Regions from separate parts of the Metabacillus sp. 113a genome, predicted to be linked through region 1. Evidence: riboswitches for the same ligand, from Rfam matches in the RefSeq annotation. Region 1 holds a riboswitch; each other region holds the start of a gene.
What was found. Region 1 has a riboswitch for cyclic di-GMP ahead of ACQCVE_RS07370 (putative glycoside hydrolase). Riboswitches for the same ligand answer to the same signal wherever they lie in the genome.

Region 1 (6,829 bases):
TCAGCATTTCCTGGCTTGAGAGATCAGGTTTGTCCTGGTAGGTGCCTATTAATGCGCCCGTGTAGGGGATTTGATAAAGCTTACTGATTTCTTTCATATCCGGCCACCAGCGGTTCCGATAGAACTGCTCGTAGGACATTCCATACGTTTTCTGAAATTGCTCTGAGCTTGTTTCGGCAATGGGGGCAGGGAAGTCATCGATGAACATAACCTTCCCTCCCATCTGTCCGGATAAAAAAGCCGGAAAAGCAAGACTGATGGAATGGACAAGCAGGCCTCTTGCGGATTTTTCCTGCAGGCTTGTGCCATTCCAGACGGCAACCCGGCCCGTTCCTTCATCATGCGTCCACAGAAGGGGCAGGCTCTCTGCGGTAATATAGGTCATGGAATCCGGACTAAGCTCTGCTTTCAGCATACTGTTTGAAAAAAATTCGCTTTCCGGACCTAAATCTGGATAGCCTTTAAAAAAAGACTCCGAGAACACTGCGCCTTTAACTGTATCATTGTAGCCATGTGCCTGCTCAATCCCAAGCAGATTATGCCAAGCCGGATCAGAAAAGCGGTTAGCCGCGAATAACCGCCCGCCTTCCCTGACAAACTTTTTTATGACTTCTAAATTCCAGCGTGAGGAATCTTCTCCCGTTAAAATAATCATCGTATATGGATTTGGTTTAAGAGACTCCATTTGACGGGGAGAAATGACTTCCAACGGGATTTTCGCATATTGAAGGGCTTCTAAAATGTTGGCATGCGTCCTCTCACTAAGAAGGTTTCCTTTTTCAGGCTCAGCTAAATAAATCTTGATACGGTTCAGATCGTTTGCCTTCCCATCCCATTCAGAATTCATAAAGGTAAGCTTTTCAGAAGCGGCGTCCGATTCCGCTGCCGGAAGACTCGCATAAAATCGATCTGTATTCATATACAAAACGCCTGCCAGCAATAAAACAGCCAAAATAGAGGTGAATTGGACAAAGCCCGGAACATTGCGATTCATTCAGCCTTTCCTCCCAAAAAACGGATGGTTTCCTGCTGCTGCTCAGAAAAAAAACGCAAATCCGGTTGTTCCATAAGCAATGCTGCCAGTCGAAATACTTGATTCCATTCTCCTTTTTGATAAGAAATCCGCAATTTCCCCCACATCAGCTTGGATGAACGGGGATCTTTCTCGTAAATTCTTTCATATAGCTTATCCGATTCTTCCGGATTGCTTTCCAGTAAGAAATCCGCCAGCGCCACAGTAAAGGAATCATGCTCCGGAAAAAGTCCAGAGGCCTCCTTTAGAAACATCTCATACTCTTTCTCTGTCTTTTCCCGCAATGCGGACGAGAGCAAATCACTTGATAGGTACTCCTGATAGGATTCAAGAAGCACTTCATAGCTGTTTGGAAGTTCCGGTGATTTCTCTATTTTTAATTTTTGTAATTGGTTTAACAGCCGGTCCTGCAGCACATTGGTTATCGTAGCAGCATAATGAACCGCCTCCTGATCAGGATGGCTAAGCCCTTTTTTTATGATTTTTTCCTGATGAGTGTTTTTCTCATTGGACATATTCAGCAAAAGACTTTTTATCATCCAGGAATTTTCTGACGTTTGTCCTTCAGCAGATAATAAATGCCGGTCCTGCTTGAGCATTTCTCTTAAGCTCTCAAAATTGTAAACCTTATTATGGATATAGGTTGAGTAGTCTTCCATAAATGTTCCATCCTGCCTTTTACGGAAGACGTACACCATAACCCATCCTCCTATAAATCCTATTATGGGCACAGCGCATGCAAGCAGCACCCAAAGGAAAAGGAGGCCGTGCTGGCTGCGTTCCATATTTTTGGCATAGCGGCGAGATAAAACGGCAGCAATAACTCCCAGCAGAATACCTAAAAAAAACATCCAAATCATTTGACTGGAGCCGCCTCCTTCCGAAGTGCATTCTGAAGCCTTGCTTTTACAGACGCTTCAAAAGCCGGTTCAACACCGGGAAGCAAAACATAAAGAATATCCGTCTCTTCATCCCACCCCGCTGAATCAAGTTCCCTTAGCTGATTTTTAACTGTAAGATCAATCTCCCCTATGGATAAACCTGGCGTGTGTATTTCAAAAATTACGAAAGGCTGGCCGATTTTTTCAACTCTTTCCAGCTCCGCATTGAACTTTCTAAAAAAGGAGGCCAGCTTATAAATCCCCGTTCCCTCATAACGTTCGAGATGATTTTTTTCCTGTTCGTATTTGTAAGCAAAGCTAAGCCTGTTTCCTGCCCACTTCAAACACCAGTCAAGCCATTGAATGTGATGGGCTGTACATGACTCAAGCTTTACACCATTCAGTGCCATCACATACCTCATCTCTCCGACTACAAACACAGGGCCTGCAATCATTGGAGAATCATCGGCTTCATCAGCCGATTTGAAAAGAACGCGGGGAGAGTGATTCATCACCTTGCTGATCAGTCCAGGAACGTCTTCTCCCCTGTAATTCGATTTTAGGCTTCCCACCTTATTTGTGTTGATTTTTGAGCGGATGGAATGTCCCTGAGAAGAAATATAATACAAAACAAGCTGGCTGCTTCTGAATCTCAGCTGCACGATTCTGACCAGTTCATTAAAAATCGTATCAGAATCTGTGAAATTCAAAGCCGTAACCATATCATACATTTCCGAAAATGCATCCTCGGATTCTAAAAACCGTTTCCTGTACAGCCGATTTACTTCCAGTGCATCTTCAAGTGCCTCTTTCAACTGCCTTTTTTCTTCTGAAGCCTCCTGATAAAGGGTTGTTAAATCCGAATACCGTTCCTGCTGGGAATTACGTGACAGACCTGTAAAAAGGAGGAGGAAAAAATACAGGAGAAGCGTTAATATGCTTTCGAAGTTTGTAAAAAATAAATACAAATCTCCGCCCTGGTTAACTTCGTAAAACAACGTGGTGATCACTGCACCGGAAAAAGGAATAAAGCCGGGGTAGATGCCGTATCTGAGAGAAATCAGTACAATAGCAACAGGCCAGACAAACAAGCCAAGTGCAGGAAGATTTTCGCTAAAATAGAAAATGGCTGCTGCATTTAATCCTGTCAGGGAAAATGCTTCTATTACTTTTCGTATTGTTTTCGACTGATTATAGATCAAAAGAATCACTACTTTCGGCAAAAAATAGGTTGATCTTACAAAAACAGGCTGATATGATTAGGCCTAAGGTGATGGGCAAACTTGCTGAAAAGCAAGGACGCAAAGGCATGGGTCGTCAGATTTCCTATGGGAGATACCGATCGCCAGCCTGCGAAGCTGCCATCCCTCGTTAAAAAAACGGAGGGATTACAAATGAATAACGTAATCAAATTTTTTGTATTGATCTTTTTTGCCGTATCCATTACTGTCTCTTTATCGTCTCCAGTCACTGCAGCCTCTGCAATGTCACACGGAAGCAACGGGATTCTTGACGGCGTGAAATCCTATAAGATTTACTACGATGCTCCTACCCCTGCAATTATCAGAAAAATGAAAGCTTATGATCTGGTGATCATAGAACCCCTCTTGTACACCAAAACCCAAATCGATGAGATTAAAAAGGGCGATACGAAAGTATACGGCTACATCAACTCGATGGAAGCCGATAATTGGAATACAGCATTTATCCGGAAACTTCTCCCCCAGGATTACTACCGGAGCAATGGACAAAAACACTATATCAAGCAATGGGATTCCTATTTGATGAATATGGGTTCTTCCCATTTCAGGCAGCTGCTTCTGTCAGAAATCCATGCACAGGTATACAGCAAGAATATGGACGGTGTCTTTTTGGATACAGTCGGAAATATAGATGATTATTTTAGCAGTAAGCCCGCTGAGCTAAAAAAGCAGCGGACCGGTTTGCAGCAGCTCCTTAAAAGCGTTACATCTTCCTACCCAAGATTGGGGATCATCCAGAACTGGGGAATGGATACATTGAAAGCTGCCAGCGCTGATTATGTAGACGCCATTATGTGGGAGGACTTTTCTCACCGGGTCGTTTCCAAGGACCAATGGTCTAGGAATCAAATTCTTGATTTAAAAGAGCTGCAGCAGGAAACTGGGCTGGAGGTTCTGACCGTCTCATTTGAACAGCACTCAAAAAGTGATGCATTTTCTGCAGCTCAAGGATTTAAGCATTACAAAGCGGTAAAAGACTTTAACCGCTGGTAATTCGACAAAAACTAGTACTCTAATCATAAACTCAATAACTGCTTACATTATTTGTAGCACACGCCCAGATTGAAGACAATTTCCAAATAGGCTCACCAGTTTCACCCTGCTTAATCATCCTGGTTCCTGCTCAAAACGGACTGATGTACACCATTCATTTTACCTACTTCTAATGTCTTAGTCTATTAAGTTTTTTAGAAAACATGACAATAGACATAAAAATATCATGCGTACAGTAAACCGTTCTCATGTTCTCTCCCCTTTTTTCTATTCGGTTTGCCAATCTGCCTGAGTCATTCTGAACAAAACTTTCACAAAGAAAACCCCGGTGAACGAGGGTTTTCTTTTTGCTATTTTCTATCAGCAGGATCTTTCTTTCAGTTCAGGAACGTGCATATACACGCATCATTGCATGATTCTCCATCAGCTTGAAAGGGACTCTAAATCAAAAAGGACCCCACTTATAGGTAAAGAAGCCGTAATTCCGGATAGCAAAATTCCGTAAATAAGCAAACTAGGTGCAGGATTAGCAGACTTGCCCCGATACTCTTACAGCTCGTCCCTATTCTATTGAGACTATAAAAAAAGGATGGGACAAAAGGTTTCCGGCTAAAAAAAACCGAACTTTATTTGAAACTCTGGTATAGAGCTTCGTAAAAGTTCGGTTTTCTTATTTTCATGCTTTTTCCCAACAAATTATTCGGCTTTAAGGACAACACTTTTAGTTATATCCCAGCCTATTTTTCGGCCTATTTCTGCACCTGCTCAGCTTTAAGCGAATAATTGTGAAAGACTATCTTTTTTGAACTCTGAACAGGGAAGCAGGACAGGCTTTTCAAATTTTACAGCGGCAGCCGCTCGATTGTTATGATTGAACCGGTTTCTTCCACATGCCGGCAATTATGGCTGTAACAAGGGCTCCAATCAGGATGGCCGCTACGTACAGAAGGGGATTTCCTTCAACGATTGGAATAACAAATGCTCCCCCGTGCGGTGCCGGAAGCTTTATGCTGAACAGCATAGAAAGGGCACCTGCTGTCGCCGCTCCGATAACGGATGCCGGGATGACTCTTCCAGGATCTGCAGCTGCAAATGGAATCGCTCCTTCTGTAATAAAGGAAGCGCCCATGATATACGCTGTTTTTCCAGCTTCCCGTTCCTGCTTTGTAAATTTTTTTCTAAAAAAGGTCGTTGCCAGAGCCATACCTAGCGGAGGGACCATTCCTCCTGCCATTATTGCAGCATGGGGTGCGAAGTTTCCTGCATCGATCATGGCAATACCAAAGGTGTAGGCTGCTTTATTTAGCGGGCCTCCCATATCTATTGCCATCATTCCGCCGAGGATCAAACCCAGAAGAATTAAATTTCCGGTTCCCATCCCCATAAGCCAGCCATTCAGCGCATCATTCAATGCTTTTGCAGGGGGGATTACGACTGTCAGCATGATCAAGCCTGTTGAGAGAACACCAAACAGCGGATAGAGCAATACAGGCTTAATGCCTTCCAGTGAACCAGGCAGCCCGCTGAATGCTTTTTTAATCAGCACTACGAGATACCCTGCAAGGAAACCGGCGATCAATCCTCCAAGAAACCCTGCTCCCCCAGTGGAAGCAAGAAGCCCGCCGACTGCACCGGGAGCAAATCCGGGACGGTCTGCAATACTCATCGCGATAAATCCTGCCAGAATCGGAATCATAAGCGCAAAGGCATTATCTCCTCCGATGGTTTTTAATAGATAGGCAATTTGATTATAGCTTGGATCATCCGGATTCGCGGAATTAATCCCAAACATGAACGATATGGCAATCAGAATGCCTCCGCCCACAACAAACGGCAGCATATTGGATACACCGTTCATTAAATGCTTGTAGAAGCCGGTTCTCTGTCCTTTTTCTTTTTGTCCATCCGGCGAAGCGCTTTTCCCGCTTTTGTAAATTGAGGCATCCTGCTTCAGAGCCTGTTCAATCAGTTCCTGCGGCTTTCTGATCGCCTGTGCAACCGGTACCTCTATGACGTGCTTGCCGCCGAATCTTTCCATTTCCACTTGCTTATCAGCAGCTACGATGATGGCGGAAGCCCTTTCAATATCATCCTGAGTCAGGAGATTTTTCACACCGCTTGAGCCGTTCGTTTCTACTTTAATTTGAACGCCCATCTCCTTAGCCTTTGCTTTTAATGAGTCAGCTGCCATATACGTATGGGCAATCCCTGTCGGACAGGCCGTAACAGCAAGGACCAGCTGCTCTTCGGATGATAGGGAAGCTTCATCCCCTTCATTATCATCCATTTCGCTGTCTTCCTTTGAATTGATGGCCTCCAGAACTTCCTCCTCCGTCTTTGCCTCTTCTAATTTCTTTCTAAAATCCGGATCCATTAAAAAACTTGAAAGGGAAGAGAGTGTTTCTAAATGGGTATTGTCCGCACCTTCCCCTGCTGCAATCATAAAGAACAAACGGCTAGGCTCACCGTCAAGCGAGTCATAATCAATGCCTGCTGCAGAACGTCCGAATGCGATAGCCGGACTTTTGACCGCTTTTGTTTTTGCATGCGGAATTGCTATGCCTTCTCCGATTCCGGTTGTACTTTGAGCCTCCCGTGCCAGAATGGCTTCTTTGTACCCGGCACGGTCATGTAATTTTCCGGCACGGTCCAGCTGATTG
Region 2 (6,829 bases), on a different contig from region 1:
TTCCAGGCTCTCGATATCCACCTTGAACAGCATTCCCTGGAATGTTCCGTACAGGTTTTTGCCCGATGGGTCGAGGAGCAGGCTTTCGGTTTTGTACATGCCTTTGATCTGGTTTGGTGTGATTGGATATAAGCTTGGTTTTTCCTTTTCGGGGTCGTAGACAAGCAGTTTATTGTCGACGATTCCCCACAGCCTTCCGTCGGGTGTGATTGTTAAGGCTGAAATCTTTACGGCATAGCCGCCCGGAAGCTGAATGACTTTTTTTCTGTATTTGGGGCTGTTTGTGTCAACAGCATAAAGCTGTGCGCTTTTGTTGGACAGGTTTCCGCTGCCGTCATAGGCGCTGGTCGCAAAATACAGGATGTCTTTTTGTTCGCTGTAAACCATGGCGGACGCACTTTGATTGTAGGAGAGTTTTTCTTTATAAGAAATTTTTCGTTTGTTCACATCATAGACGAGGAACATTCCTGTTTTTTCTCCGCGTTTCGGAATGGTTCCGGCGTAAAGTCTTTCTTTTTCTTCGTCTCCTGCCAGCGCCTTTGGACGGTCCTGCCCGCTGTCTCCGAGATTGATGATTCTTTTAGGATTTTCTCCCGGTACCCAGTTTTTGGCGGTATCGTATTCATAGAGGATGGCGTTCGGATAGACTCCAAAATACATTTTCTTTCCAACGGACGCCATGTCCTCCACCTGGCCGACGCCTTTGTACATTTTTGTTTCTTTGGATTCAGGGTTGTACACTCCCAGCTTTCCGGAGATAAAGCCGGAGCTGTAGATGTTTCCGTTAACTCCCTGGCCGACGTTATAAATATCCACAGCCTGGGAAGGGAGATTGAGCATGGTGTCCTTGTATTTATCTTCTTTTAAATGATATTGATAAAACTTCCCTCCGTTTGCCGAGAGGCCGACAAGCTTAGGCTGACCGTCTATCGAAATGATATCCAGAGAAGCGGCTGTTGCAGGTAGATCTGAATTGACTTCCTTGCTTTTTCCGTCCTTTGGATTCAGCTCGTACAGCTTTTTCTTATAGCTGTAAAAAACTGTATCCCCGTCCCATGCTTGGGAGATCCCTCTGGAATCCGCAGGGATTTCATGCTCAACCTGATCATTTTTCGTGTTTATGACTAAAAGCATACTTTGGTTTTCCATCTTGGCATAGACTCTTCCGCGGGATAAATTCAGGTCGTACACGGATGCATCCTTTTGATACTTTTCCGGAAGGATGTTTGTCTTCTGGTTTGTGTCCAGATCCCATTTTATCAGGGCGGCAGGAGATCCTACCCCTACATAAAGAGTGTTTGTTTTTTCATCGTATTCGACACTTCTCGCGTACCGCCGGCCTTTCATTACCCCTCCGAGACTTTTAAAGCCTTCTTCTTCGCTGTAAGTAATAACAGATCCGCCATAGGAGGTTACCCCAAAAATCCGGTTGGACTTTTTATCGTACGTTAAATCCCAAATGGTGGTGTTGGAAGTGGTGGTTGCTTTTCCAAGATCCGTAATTTCTTTCGTTTCCGGATCGTAGCGGTACAGATGCTCATTCGGGGTGGATCCAACCCAGACACGGTGCTGGGGATCTATTTCAATGGACCAGGCCGCAGAAGCGCCCGGGAGTGTTTCAATATCCACGATTTTCTCTGTCTGAAGGTCAATCACTGCAAGCTTGGCAGGCTCACCCTGCAGCAGGGCGTAAAAACGAGGCTGGCCATATTGATCGAGTCCCGCCTTTCCGCGTATCACATTTACATACTTAACCTGAGGACCAAGGTTCTCAAAAGGTCCTCCTGTGGCCGATGCAGGAAAGGTCAGCAATGAAATGAGGAGCAAAAACGAAAAAAATAATCGAAGTAACTTCATGAAAATCCTCCATAACGATCAATATTGCATCATTGGATCTTTCAACTATGTTCTGCATTCAGCTGAAAAATTATGTCAAAATCGTGCAAGGTCCGGAGAAATATTCAGCTTGAAACAAGCAGCTGACCGTAAAAAAACACAAAAGCCCGTGAGATTCTACCTTCTGTTTTATCGCATGGTCCTGTTTCCTTAATGATATAACCCTTTGCTGTCTGTGTCACTGTTTACCCATAAAGAATAATTCAGCAAAGAAAAGTCGGCTTGCCGGAAAGAGCCCTCTGACTGGTCAAAAAGACTTTCCAGTATTTTCACATCTTCCTTCAGTCTTTTTATAGAGGTGTAGGCCTTTCGTTTTTGGCTGGAATGGAGGTGGAAGTGGATGTACTCCCTGATGATGGTTTCATCAATATGCTTTCCGCTGGTCAAATTTGTGTAGTTAATATAATACTGGCTGAACAATTCCAGCGCTTCCTCTGTCTTCGGGTTCCGTTTGATGTTTTTCTCTTTCATTAAACCCGTCAGTTCCCGCCTTAAAGTCTGATACCTTAATTGTTTGTTGTTTCGAATTCTCATGTTCGGTTCCCGATACAATGGCTGATCCTCCATCAAAGTTCATTTTGTTCTCGAATGTCTGGGATGATCTACATTGAGACGAAAGCCATCTTTTTCTGAAAGGCTTCGTTAAACACGGCAGGCGGATTCGCTCTTGCCAGGTTAGCGGCAGCGGGTGAAAACCAAATGTGTGTTTGAACATAGCCTTTCCGAATTGCAATTGGCAGCCTGACAATCCTGGCATGAATGCTTTAGACTCATGGCTTTGCGTCCTTATCTTTCAACAAGTTTGCCTTTTACGTCTGCTCCAGCTTCCCTGAACACGAGGACTATTATACTACAAATGATCCGGGAACCGTAAAAAAGGCTGGCAATTTAGCCAGCCTTTTCCTAAAATGCCATTATTGCTGTGAAGCGGCGTCCGTGATGCGTCCTTCTCCGCCTTCTTTAATCTCTGGATTCGTTTTTACGTACTCGCTGAATGTTTCCCAGTCTACGTAGCCAGGCTCGCTTACACGGCCTTCTCCGTATGCATTTTCAAATACAGTGTAGTTGTCTCCGCCTGCAGCTGTAAAGGTGTTGGTCGCTACTTTGTACATTTTTTCAGGGTCAAGAGCGGCATAAGCATCTCCGTCTCCTTTCACTTGAACGTCTGTGACACGTTCTCCGGCAGGTTTTGTGCTGTCATACGTGAACTTCATGCCGGCAACCTGAAGGAATGCACCGGATTGAGCTGGCGCCGTATCGACACTGTGCTCCAGAGCTTCTTTAATTTCTGAGCCCTTTAAGTCCATGATGGCCAAGGAGTTTCCGAAAGGCATAACGGTCAGGATTTCACCCATCGTAATGGTTCCCTGATCAATGGAAGCACGAATTCCGCCGCCATTTTGAAGAGCGATTACAGTATCAGGGTCGATTGTTTTCGCTTTCGCAAGCATACCGTCGGTGATCAGGTTTCCTAGGTTCGTTTCTTTTGTTCGGACATTATCACGTGCACCGTCAAGAGCAACAGGTGTCTCGGCTACCTCTTCGTTTTTCACTTCTTCGATTTGAGGCTTGTACTTATTAACAATTTCCATCGCTTCAGCATCATCTGCTTTCGCGCTTACATCAATCAATTGCCCTTCGTGTGAAATCACTTTTCCCATGTAGTCAAATTCCACATCAAGAGATCCAAGGAAGTCGCTGTACTGGTAAGCCTGAACGATTACAGTCGGTTCTTCTCCTGTTTTGTCAAAGACAGGTTCATCAAGACGTGTATGGGAGTGGCCGCCTACGATGACATCCAATCCTTCTACTTCCTTCGCAAGGGTTACATCGTTGTCGCCGCCGCCATCTTCATATCCAATGTGAGTAAGGGCAACAATTTTGTTGATTCCTTTTCCTTCAAGCTCTGCTACTGCTTTTTTCGCTTCTGCGATGTAGTCCTCGAATTTCACGCCTTCTCCCGGGCTGGAGATAGTCGCTGTCTCAGCAGTCGTCAAACCAATGATTCCCACTTCTTCGCCATTGACTTCTTTTACGATGGCGCTGTAGGATTTTCCGTTTTCAGGTGCTTCGGAAATCGTATCGCTGTGAAGGTTTTTCATGTTTGCATCATTTGAGAAATCTACGTTTGCACTGACAAATGGAAATTCAGCTTTTTCTACGAAACGGGCCAAAGGCTCTGTTCCAAGATCAAATTCATGGTTTCCGTACACCATCGCATCGTAGCCTGCAAGATTCATAAGCTCAAGGTCTGCTTGTCCCTTAAATTCGTTGAAATATAGAGTTCCAGAGAAAACATCGCCGGCATCAAGAAGAAGGGAGTTTTCTTTCGCCTCTCTCATTTCTTTAATAGCCGTAATTCTTTTTGGAGCTTTTTCAACATTTGCATGTGTATCGTTGGAATGAAGGATGGATAGATCGAAGCTTGCAAACGCAGCGTCAATCTCTTCTTTCAGGCGCTCGATTTCCTCCATGATGGCAGGATCAATGTTTTCTTCTACCTTGTCTGCATCCTTCTTCAGTTCTGCAGAGTTCGGGAATAGGGCTAAAAGTGCTTTTGTAATTTCCTGATCCTTTTCTTCCAGCTTCTCTGAAATTTCGATCATTTTAAGTGCAGCTTCTTTATCATTGTCAGAAATAGCCTGATCTGCTTTTAGATTGTATTTGAACTGAGTAAGGTCAAAGCCAACCAGCTGATAAGCTACCTTTGCAGGAAGGATGTATTCGGAACCCATCGCTTCGCGGACATTGGAGCGGTATACTTTTCCGACGAGCTTGCCGTAGTTTTCGGTTTGATCAATCAGGTCAAAATACGCGGACTGCATTTCTTTGCTTGGAGTTTCGCTGTATTGTGCGCGGAAATCATTGGTGGCCCGCTTAAGCTTTTCTCCGTATCTTACAGCATCGAAGTAATAGGCGGCGCGCATTTGACGCTCAACAGCCATTTCAAGGCGTTCTCTAAGAATGCGTTTGATCCGCGGGCTGGACACTTCATTAATAACGTCCCAGCCTTCTTCGATTGCATCCTTGGTCAAGTTGTATCTCGCTTCGAATTCAGGAGTGATTTCAGGTCCGTTCGGGGTAACATTGGTGTAGTATCTATGCAGGGAGCTTGCAAGAGTTTCGGCTTTATGTACGGTTTTTGACGCGAAAGTGCCTGTGGCAGCGGATGCCGGTGTGGCTGCTAAACCAGAAGAAAGTACGGCAGCTGCAATACCCGCAGTTAGTGCTTTGCTTTTGAACATTCAGATATTCCCCTCTCAAATTAAAAAATGGTAAAACGGATTTATTTAAGCGGTTTCGGTCCCAACTAAAATTCTATCGCAACATCAGAGCTGTTTCTATGAGAAAATTGTAAATTAATTGTTTAATTTGTAAACAGATTATTATATTTACAATAAATTAGGGACTTTCAGCAGGTCGCTGACAAGGGGATAAAGCGTCAAAAAAAGAGCTGTCCGAAAACGGATCAGCTCTTTTTCATGATTATTTTATTCCATAATAGCTTTTGTACACATTTAAAACCGGGACTTTATACGCGCGTCCATTAACGGTCACTCTTCTCAAGTCCCCATAATCTTTTAATCTCTTTCTTACCCATTCAACTCTTGCTCCGTTTTTCGGTCCGTGATAAAGAGGAAGAAGCTTGGCCGCGCCTCCTGCTGCATGCGGCGCAGCCTGGGAGGTGCCGCTGAGATTTTTATAGGAGCTCTTAAAAACGGTTGAGCGAATGTCCACTCCCGGAGCAAGAAGATCGAGGCTGCTTCCGAAGCTTGAAAAAGAAGCAATTCTGTTAGTTTGATCCACAGCACCGACAGAAATGGTATAGGGGGAGGACGCCGGATACTCGACTCGCTTCCCTTTATTTCCGCTTGCCGCAATGATGACAACGCCTTTATTGTAAGCACTTTTTAGAACCTGCTCGGTTATTTCATTCCTGCCGGATTCGTCGCTTAAGCTTACATTAATGATGTCCGCTCCGTTATTGGCGGCCCAGGCGATTCCGGCTGCCTGGTCAGAGGCGTAGCCCTCGTCATTTTCATCTAACACTTTCACAGCTAGCAGTTTAGCTTCAGGGACCATTCCTACCGAGCCGAATGTATTAAAATTCGCTCCGATAATGCCGGCAATATGTGTTCCATGCTGAAGCTTCCCGGTGTCAGGCGCCATCCCCCGCTTTTCGCCATTTATGAATGAAACCCTCGAGATGACCCTTCCCTTTAAATCCTCATGCTCGGCAATCCCGGAATCTACGATGGCAATTTTGCAGGCACAGGGCTTAGAGGCGAGACGGTGGCTTTGGGAGTTTTTCACTCCCCATGAAATCTGCTGCGAGTAGCGCGGGGCTTTAAAGGCAGCGGCTCCCGATGTTTTTAAGTCGTGCTGTGCAGAGATAATGACCGGGTTCTTTTTTAGCTTTCTGATGGATCCGCTTCCTGTTAAAACAGCATAATGGCGGCCATCCAGAGAAAAGGTTTTTGTGATTCTCCATGGCTTCAGCTGTTCTTTAACCTGTGAAGGCTCTCCTTTGAGTTCGGCCAAATAGCGGAATGAAGCTGCTTCCGCTTGCTGCGGCAAATAGACAAAAAACAAACCGGAGACACAACATACAATCATGAATCTAAGCAATTTCCCCATTCTCAGCACGCTTCTCTCTTTTTCATTTTGGCGACGCAACAACCATGCCCTTTGCTTAATAGTAATCCGAAAAAATAAAAAAAACCAGATGGAAAATTTCCATCTAGTTTCGGTTAAGGATTGGTTTGCGGCCGACAGAGTAATATTCTACCGGATGCTCTGCTGCCTGCTCAAGGGAGTAGCAGTTGCGGCCGTCGAAAATGACCGGCTCATTTAATTTTTCTATATAGTCCTGGAAGGTCAATGCTTTCACTTGCTCCCATTCCGTTACGATCATGGCAAAATCCGCTCCGGT
Region 3 (6,829 bases), on a different contig from region 1:
GGACTCGTCAAAAAAGTACTGATCCTTGTCCCTGCCTCCCTCGTGTCACAATGGGCCAGGGAATTGAACCAGAAGTTCTACATTCCGGCCATCGAACAAAAGAAGAGCTATGTATGGGAGCAGTGTGATGTTGTCGTCTCTTCCATCGACACAGCGAAGCGCAGCCCGCATCGTGAGATCGTTTTAAGCCAGCTGTATGACCTGGTGATTATCGATGAAGCTCATAAACTGAAAAACAGCAAAACCAAAAACTATGACTTCGTCCTGAATTTAAAGAAGAAATATTGTCTTTTGCTGACAGCTACCCCAATCCAAAACCGGATTGAGGAAATTTTCAACCTGGTTTCTCTTTTAAAACCCGGTCATCTCGGAAATGAAGCCTATTTTACGGAAGTCTTTTCAGCTAAAAACCGGTCTGTCGAGCATCATGAGCATCTTAAGGAGCTTATAAACAAGGTTATGCTGCGCAACAGGCGCGGTGATACAGGGATTGACTGGCCGAAGCGGATTGTCGAAACCATCTCCATACAGTTTTCAGAAACAGAACAGCAGCTGTATGATCAGCTATCATCCGTTAAAACCGCTATGGCAGGAGCCGTCAACACGTTTTCGATCATGACACTTCAGCGCGAGGCCTGCAGCAGCCGGGAAGCCGTTTATATGACCCTGAAAAAAATGCTCGAGCGCCGCGAAGATGAAGGGTCTCCTATACCTGCCCCGATGATCCACGATCTTCTTCAAGCGGTGGATGCGGTATCTAAAAACAGCAAAGCTGAAAAAGTTCTGGAGCTCATCCAGCAAATCAATGATAAGGTTATTATCTTTACAGAGTACAGAGCAACTCAATTGTACCTTCAATGGTTTTTAAAGCAGCATGGCATTTCCTCTGTTCCATTCAGAGGGGGGTTTAAGCGGGGGAAAAAAGATTGGATGAAGGACCTGTTCAGAGGAAATATTCAAGTTTTGATTGCAACGGAAGCAGGCGGCGAAGGAATCAATCTGCAGTTTTGCAACCAGATCATTAATTATGACCTGCCATGGAACCCGATGAGACTTGAACAGCGGATCGGCCGTATTCACCGGCTCGGCCAGGAACGGGATGTTCATATATACAACCTGTCTACCAAAAACACCGTGGAAGAGCATATTCTAAAGCTGCTGTATGAAAAGATTGATTTGTTTGAAAAGGTTATAGGACAGCTGGATGAAATTCTGGCTAAATTGGAAATCACAAATTTTGAAGAACACCTTCAGGATATCCTCTTTCACTCATCAACGGAAGGCGAGATGAAAATCAAAATGGAAAACCTGACCTCAATCCTTGATTTCGGCAAGCAGGAAACAGAGGAACAAAAAGCATCCGGCGGTATTTAAAAAGGAGGGAACTGCATGAACCAGCAGCAAATTTATGGATTGCTAGAGAGATTTTTCAAAGCGAATTATTGTGACGTCTCCGGTAATGGTGCCGGGTCTCTGGCCATTCAGCTGACACCGGACATGGATAAAGAGCTGATGAACCGCCCTTTTTACTGGCATTACCTGGAGAAAACCGGCGGAGAGCCCAACCCGATGAAACTTCATTTGCTCACAGACCGGGACGCTGAAACGGAAAGTGAAAAACCTGAATTTATTCACTTCGGCTCTCCAAGGCTGCATCAGATTTTTCGTTCTGCACAAAAGCTCGGCTCTTTCGCTCGTATGTATGAAAAATCGGCTGCAATCCAAGGCCAGCAGCCTCTTCATCCGTGGCTTGGGATAAATATTACAGTCTCTTATCAATGTGACATGAAAAAGGACGTTGTCTATTCCATCGGGCTGCACTTAATCAGCGGAACCATGGTGGAGGGTTTTCAGGACCGGCTGAACGAGCTCGTTCTGACACCGACCATCCCCGATTTCAGCTTCACCCTCTCCCCTCTGATCCTGCCTAAAAGCGGGATGCAAAGGATCAGGACACATATAGAGCAAAGAATTTCAGAGGATGACCATACATGGGCAGAAGAAGCGAAGCAGCGCTGGAATGCTGATTTAATGCTCCTGCACCATTTTTATGAGGACATGGAGGAAAAGCCGGAAGTGTACGAGCTGGAGAAAGGTGCGTTGAAAGACTTATATGAACCAAGAATACATATTTCTGTCAATAACGGGGGTATTTTTTACCTGAACGAAAAAACAATTTTTTAATAATATCGGCTGAAAAAACAAGAATATTAAATTATTTTTCAATTTCGACAGCTTTCGGCAACTTTTTTCCATCCTGCTATTTATAATCATAGTACAAAGGTTACCTTCCCAGCCATGGACCAAAGTATTAGCTCAGACGGAATGATAGCTTTCACCAGTCAGACAAAGGCAAACCTGCTGAAAGGCAGCGACGCAAAATCACGGGTCTAAGGTTGCCGGAGGCAATGATGATCGCCGGATTGCCTGAAATACATACGTATTTTAGGAGGAAAAGGGATGGAAAATGTTATGGTCAAAGAAGAAATGGATTTGGACTTGGAATGGAAGGATTTAATCAAAGCAGCATTGGAAATGGGACTAAGCAAAGAAGACATCCGCACCTTCCTTCAAACGAATCAGGATGAAAGAAACAGCTGACAGTTTGTCGAAAAAATTTTGTCGATTTTGTTCGATTTACCGAAGAAAACCCTTCGTTATATGCTATAATGACTAAGGGAAGGTGATGTTATGATCGGAGAACGCATTCGCAAATACCGCAAAGAAAAAAACCTATCACTATCTGAACTAGCAGACCGAGCAGGCGTTGCAAAATCTTATCTGAGTTCGATCGAACGTAATCTCCAATCCAATCCATCGGTACAATTTTTGGAGAAGGTTTCAGCTGTGCTTGGTATTTCTGTAAACACCCTGTTGAACGGAAATACGGACGATGCATATGCGAGCCAGCTTGATCAGGACTGGGCATCACTTGTTAAAGAAGCTATGCAATCAGGAGTTACAAAAGATCAGTTTCGTGAATTTCTGGAATTTAATAAATGGCGGATTAATCAGCCAAAAAAATAAACGGTCAGGACACTTGTCCAGGCCGTTTATTTTATGTACTGTCTGATTTTTGCTGGTGAAGTTCTTCAATTTTCAGGATTGCCTGCCAAATGGTTGATATCGAATAAATAATCAAAAGAATCCCCGGTATGATCGCAAGGAGGGCTCTCCCCTCTTTTGACCGTACATAGCTGCTGATGTATCCTGCATAAGGAATGGTCGACCCCGTGTATTCAGCCACTACATTTTGCGCCAGAACCGGGTCTGAGTCCTCAGATTGATTGTGATCCCCTTTGGTTCGGTACACAGCTTGACCGCCGCTCATTGTTTTTCCGGTAATTCTATGGGTTGCCAGATCCTTTTCATTCATCCAGTATGTGATGACATTCCCCACTTCAAAGCGATTCATATCACCGCCCGTTTTCACCGCGATGACAGACCCTGTTTGAATTCCCGGTTCCATCGATCCTGAAAGAACAGTTTTCAGCTGATATCCAAAAACTTCAGGCTCCCCTCCCGATGCTTTCGATGAAAAAACGGCTATCGCAAGTCCGGCAATGATTAGAAACAGCAGCATGGAAAATGCCCGGCCGGCAAGCTTCATCGAATGGCCTCTTCTTCATCCTCTGCCTGTTCTTCTAGAAGTATATCTCTGTTATCTTCATGTTCCGGACTTTCGGTTGTACCCTTTTCGCCCTTTGGCTGCAATGTTTTAGCCATTTCTTCTTGTTTCTCCTGTGTCTCAGGATCTTCAGACTTTGCCCGCTGGTCATCCTGCGGCTCAGGATTTACTCGCTTTGCTTTCTTTTCATCCTGCGCCTCTGGATTTACTCGCATTGCTTTCTTTTCATCTTTCGTCTCAGGCTTTGCTTCTTGTTCATCCTCAATTTCCGGATTCCCGCATGCAGCTGCCGTTATTTTCCCGCTGCTCGTCCAAACCGTTTTATCTTCTTCTCCCTCATAGCCAGGGCGCTGGGCAATTTTTGCGTAATAGGTGCCTGGCTCCTCTGTGCTAACCATAATTTGCGCGGACCTGTCTTCTCCGATTTCCTCCAACGAACCTTCCTCGATCACTTCGTCATTCAGGTAGATGCGGTAATCAGTGCCGCCAGTCATGGCAAACCCGTTATTTTTTACGGAGAAAATCACTTGCTTTGTTTCGCATACCAAATTCTCTGTCTGTTCATAGCGGAGCTTGCTGCCATCCCACCATGATCCCATTTGAATTCCGATCGTCTGCTGACTGTCCTTGCTGAAGTAGGCCTGGACAGGGGATGAAAAGACGCCTGCTGCAAGAAAAGCGGCGCATACGAATCCGGCCGTTTTTACAGCGCCCCTCTTTTTCTTGTGTTCTTTGTCCACCGGTATCACCTTCCATGTAGGTTAAGTGCTTCCTCTGTCCGCTAATCAAAAACAGAACGGGAGAGGGGCTGCCTCATCCCGCTTATGTAAAATCGTCCTGAATCCATTCAGCGCTTATAGCTCTTGTCCTTTTCCCTGCCGGCCGTCAAATGTCCATTTAAGCTGAAGAGAATCGCCTTGGAACTGATTTTGATCCTCATCATTATCAACGAATTCAAACTGGACGAACAAGTCATCGGTCGTTCCTGCTTTCAGTCCTTTTTTCTTTTCAAAAAGAGGTGTGAAAACATTGCTGGAAACAGCGTTAGGATCCATTTCCTTTAATTCTTCCAAGGTTGTGCTGTAAATGACATCATTCAGCTTGTCTGCATTATAAAGGAAGTTTACCTTAATATGGCTGCCTAGGTCCTCCGTGTTAGCTTCTTCGCCTTCTTTGTTCACAACTGTATAATCTGTAGTCAAAAGTACCTTCTTAATGTCGACCGTTCCATCGTTTTGCAGCTTGAATGTACGGGTTACATAATCTCCCGGAGCCATGTCCTTCACATTCACAACTTCAGTCGGAACCGCATTTAAGTCAAGTGTGCCGGCAGCAAATGAGCTCGTTGCCTCTGCTCTGTCATTGAAATAAGCATATGTACCCCCGCCGACCAACGATAGTCCCAATGCTGCTGAAGCAATACCTAACCCTAATTTCGTCTTGATCCCCATTTTACATTCCTCCTGTTTCCTGTGTATGTGATCTCTTATACCTAAGCCCTGTCACGCCTTCGTCCATTCTTTTGGACCAAACATGAAACCAGCCTTTGCAAAGAGGCTCAACCGGTGGTGCAGCTTTTAATTTTCACCTATTTTGTTTAAATATTCCGACAAATATTACTGCGAGGAATTCATCTCATCTGTTATGACAAATTATTTATGATTTGGGATAAAATTCTTCCTTCTTTCCTCCTTAAGTGTAGCAGTCGCCTAAATTCGGCAAAAGGTTCTTTATACCAATAAATCACCTCATCCATTTGTATGATTTTTGAAGTCCCCGGTTTAATGAAAAGCATGAAATCAATGTTTTCCACTGAAATTTTTACCCCATGAACCAATGGGTCCGGTTCTTTCGGCATTGAAATGGAATGAATCTACTAAATAAAAAGAACCCGGATTCTTTTCCAGGTTCTTCTTTATGCATATAGAGAAATGACAGGCTGATCTGAGTCAGATTGTGCGTATTTTTCTTTAACCGGTGCGATTTTACGCTGGCCGCTTACTTTCAGAACCCGCTGGAAGGTAAGATCATTCGAACAGGAAGGGCATATCCATTCCCCGCCGCTGTAGCTGCTGTAAGAAGACTTGGCACAGCGGGGGCACACTTTTTTAAACATTTCCATCTCTCCTAAACTGTGACATGAAGAATCCAAGTAGAATGAAGGACCAGTACAAAGGAATAGAGGATACACGCTCCGTACGTAACCCCCTTTAGGAGGGTCGTCGTTTTAATTGGGAGGAGAAAGACCATGAAAAAGAGGAGAAAGGAAAACAGAAGCTTGACCCCTATAAAAGCGGCCGGACTCCATTCATACAGCCCTCTCATGATAGGATTGGCTTCCTGGATAAAGCCCAGCTCCAGCCCGGCTAAAGTGATGAAAAGATCTGCGGCATTGACAACAGCCAGATAAATGAAAGCAACCTTCAATGGGAGCAGCTCCTTCTGAAAGGCATATTAGTTATGCTGAAGCTTATGCATTCTTAGGTTCCTCAAGCCTTGCCACAGCTTTCCATATAGTTAATATGGAGTACCCGATCAGCAGCAATCCGGGAACAATGAACAAGAGTGCGTTTCCTTCTTTAGACTTAGCATATTCAATTAAATAGCCGATATACGGAACTGTGAAACCTGTATAAGAGGCTGAAACATTTTCTGAGAGCACCGGTGATGAATCCGCTGATTGGTTATTGTCCCCCTTCGTTGTATACATCACATGCTCTCCGCTCGTTTTCCGTTCGATCACGCGGTGGGTAACAAGAGTCTGTTCATCCATCTTAAATGTAATCACATCTCCCTGCTCAAACCGTGTCATATCGCCGCCTGGCTGAACCGCAATAACCGATCCTGTCTGAATTCCCGGCTCCATCGAACCGGACAAAACGGTTTTAAATTGATATCCGAAAATTTCAGGATCCCCTCCTGAAACATTTGTTGAAACCACTAACAGAATCATGCCTGTAAGCAAAAGAAACAGAAAGGCGGACATAAGCTGGCTAACGATTCGTTTCACTGCTTTCATCTGCAATCTCTCCTTCGTGATCCGTGATTACTTCAGATTCAGAACGGGCAGCAGGTTCTCGTCCAGCGGATAAATCTGCAGAAGCTGGCTCATGCGTCTGCTTCAATCCCGACTCATCGTCGAATGGCTCCGTACCTTCTTCCGCTGTCACAGAACATCCTTTTACTTCTACTGGATGGCTG

Region 2: it holds a riboswitch for cyclic di-GMP, as region 1 does, so the genes downstream of both, ACQCVE_RS06290 (swarming motility protein SwrAA) here and ACQCVE_RS07370 (putative glycoside hydrolase) in region 1, are expected to answer to the same signal.
Region 3: it holds a riboswitch for cyclic di-GMP, as region 1 does, so the genes downstream of both, ACQCVE_RS00570 (anti-repressor SinI family protein) here and ACQCVE_RS07370 (putative glycoside hydrolase) in region 1, are expected to answer to the same signal.

What each region holds. Positions count from the first base shown of each region.
Region 1 is NZ_JBNILJ010000003.1:232,602-239,430, forward strand. It holds gene ACQCVE_RS07355 (DUF2194 domain-containing protein) at 1-994, opposite strand, end outside; gene ACQCVE_RS07360 (hypothetical protein) at 991-1,893, opposite strand; gene ACQCVE_RS07365 (hypothetical protein) at 1,890-3,137, opposite strand; cyclic di-GMP riboswitch class I at 3,181-3,272, shown strand; gene ACQCVE_RS07370 (putative glycoside hydrolase) at 3,309-4,169, shown strand; gene ACQCVE_RS07375 (PTS fructose transporter subunit IIABC) at 5,035-6,829, opposite strand, start outside.
Region 2 is NZ_JBNILJ010000002.1:406,947-413,775, reverse strand. It holds gene ACQCVE_RS06295 (hypothetical protein) at 1-1,857, opposite strand, end outside; gene ACQCVE_RS06290 (swarming motility protein SwrAA) at 2,047-2,448, opposite strand; cyclic di-GMP riboswitch class I at 2,629-2,713, opposite strand; gene ACQCVE_RS06285 (5'-nucleotidase C-terminal domain-containing protein) at 2,811-5,141, opposite strand; gene ACQCVE_RS06280 (S8 family serine peptidase) at 5,383-6,573, opposite strand; gene ACQCVE_RS06275 (UDP-glucose dehydrogenase family protein) at 6,638-6,829, opposite strand, start outside.
Region 3 is NZ_JBNILJ010000001.1:96,680-103,508, reverse strand. It holds gene ACQCVE_RS00580 (DEAD/DEAH box helicase) at 1-1,374, shown strand, start outside; gene ACQCVE_RS00575 (YqhG family protein) at 1,390-2,184, shown strand; cyclic di-GMP riboswitch class I at 2,342-2,431, shown strand; gene ACQCVE_RS00570 (anti-repressor SinI family protein) at 2,461-2,601, shown strand; gene ACQCVE_RS00565 (helix-turn-helix domain-containing protein) at 2,692-3,027, shown strand; gene sipW (signal peptidase I SipW) at 3,059-3,610, opposite strand; gene ACQCVE_RS00555 (hypothetical protein) at 3,607-4,368, opposite strand; gene ACQCVE_RS00550 (TasA family protein) at 4,483-5,079, opposite strand; gene ACQCVE_RS00545 (hypothetical protein) at 5,544-5,744, opposite strand; gene ACQCVE_RS00540 (DUF5658 family protein) at 5,756-6,055, opposite strand; gene sipW (signal peptidase I SipW) at 6,099-6,647, opposite strand; gene tapA (amyloid fiber anchoring/assembly protein TapA) at 6,622-6,829, opposite strand, start outside.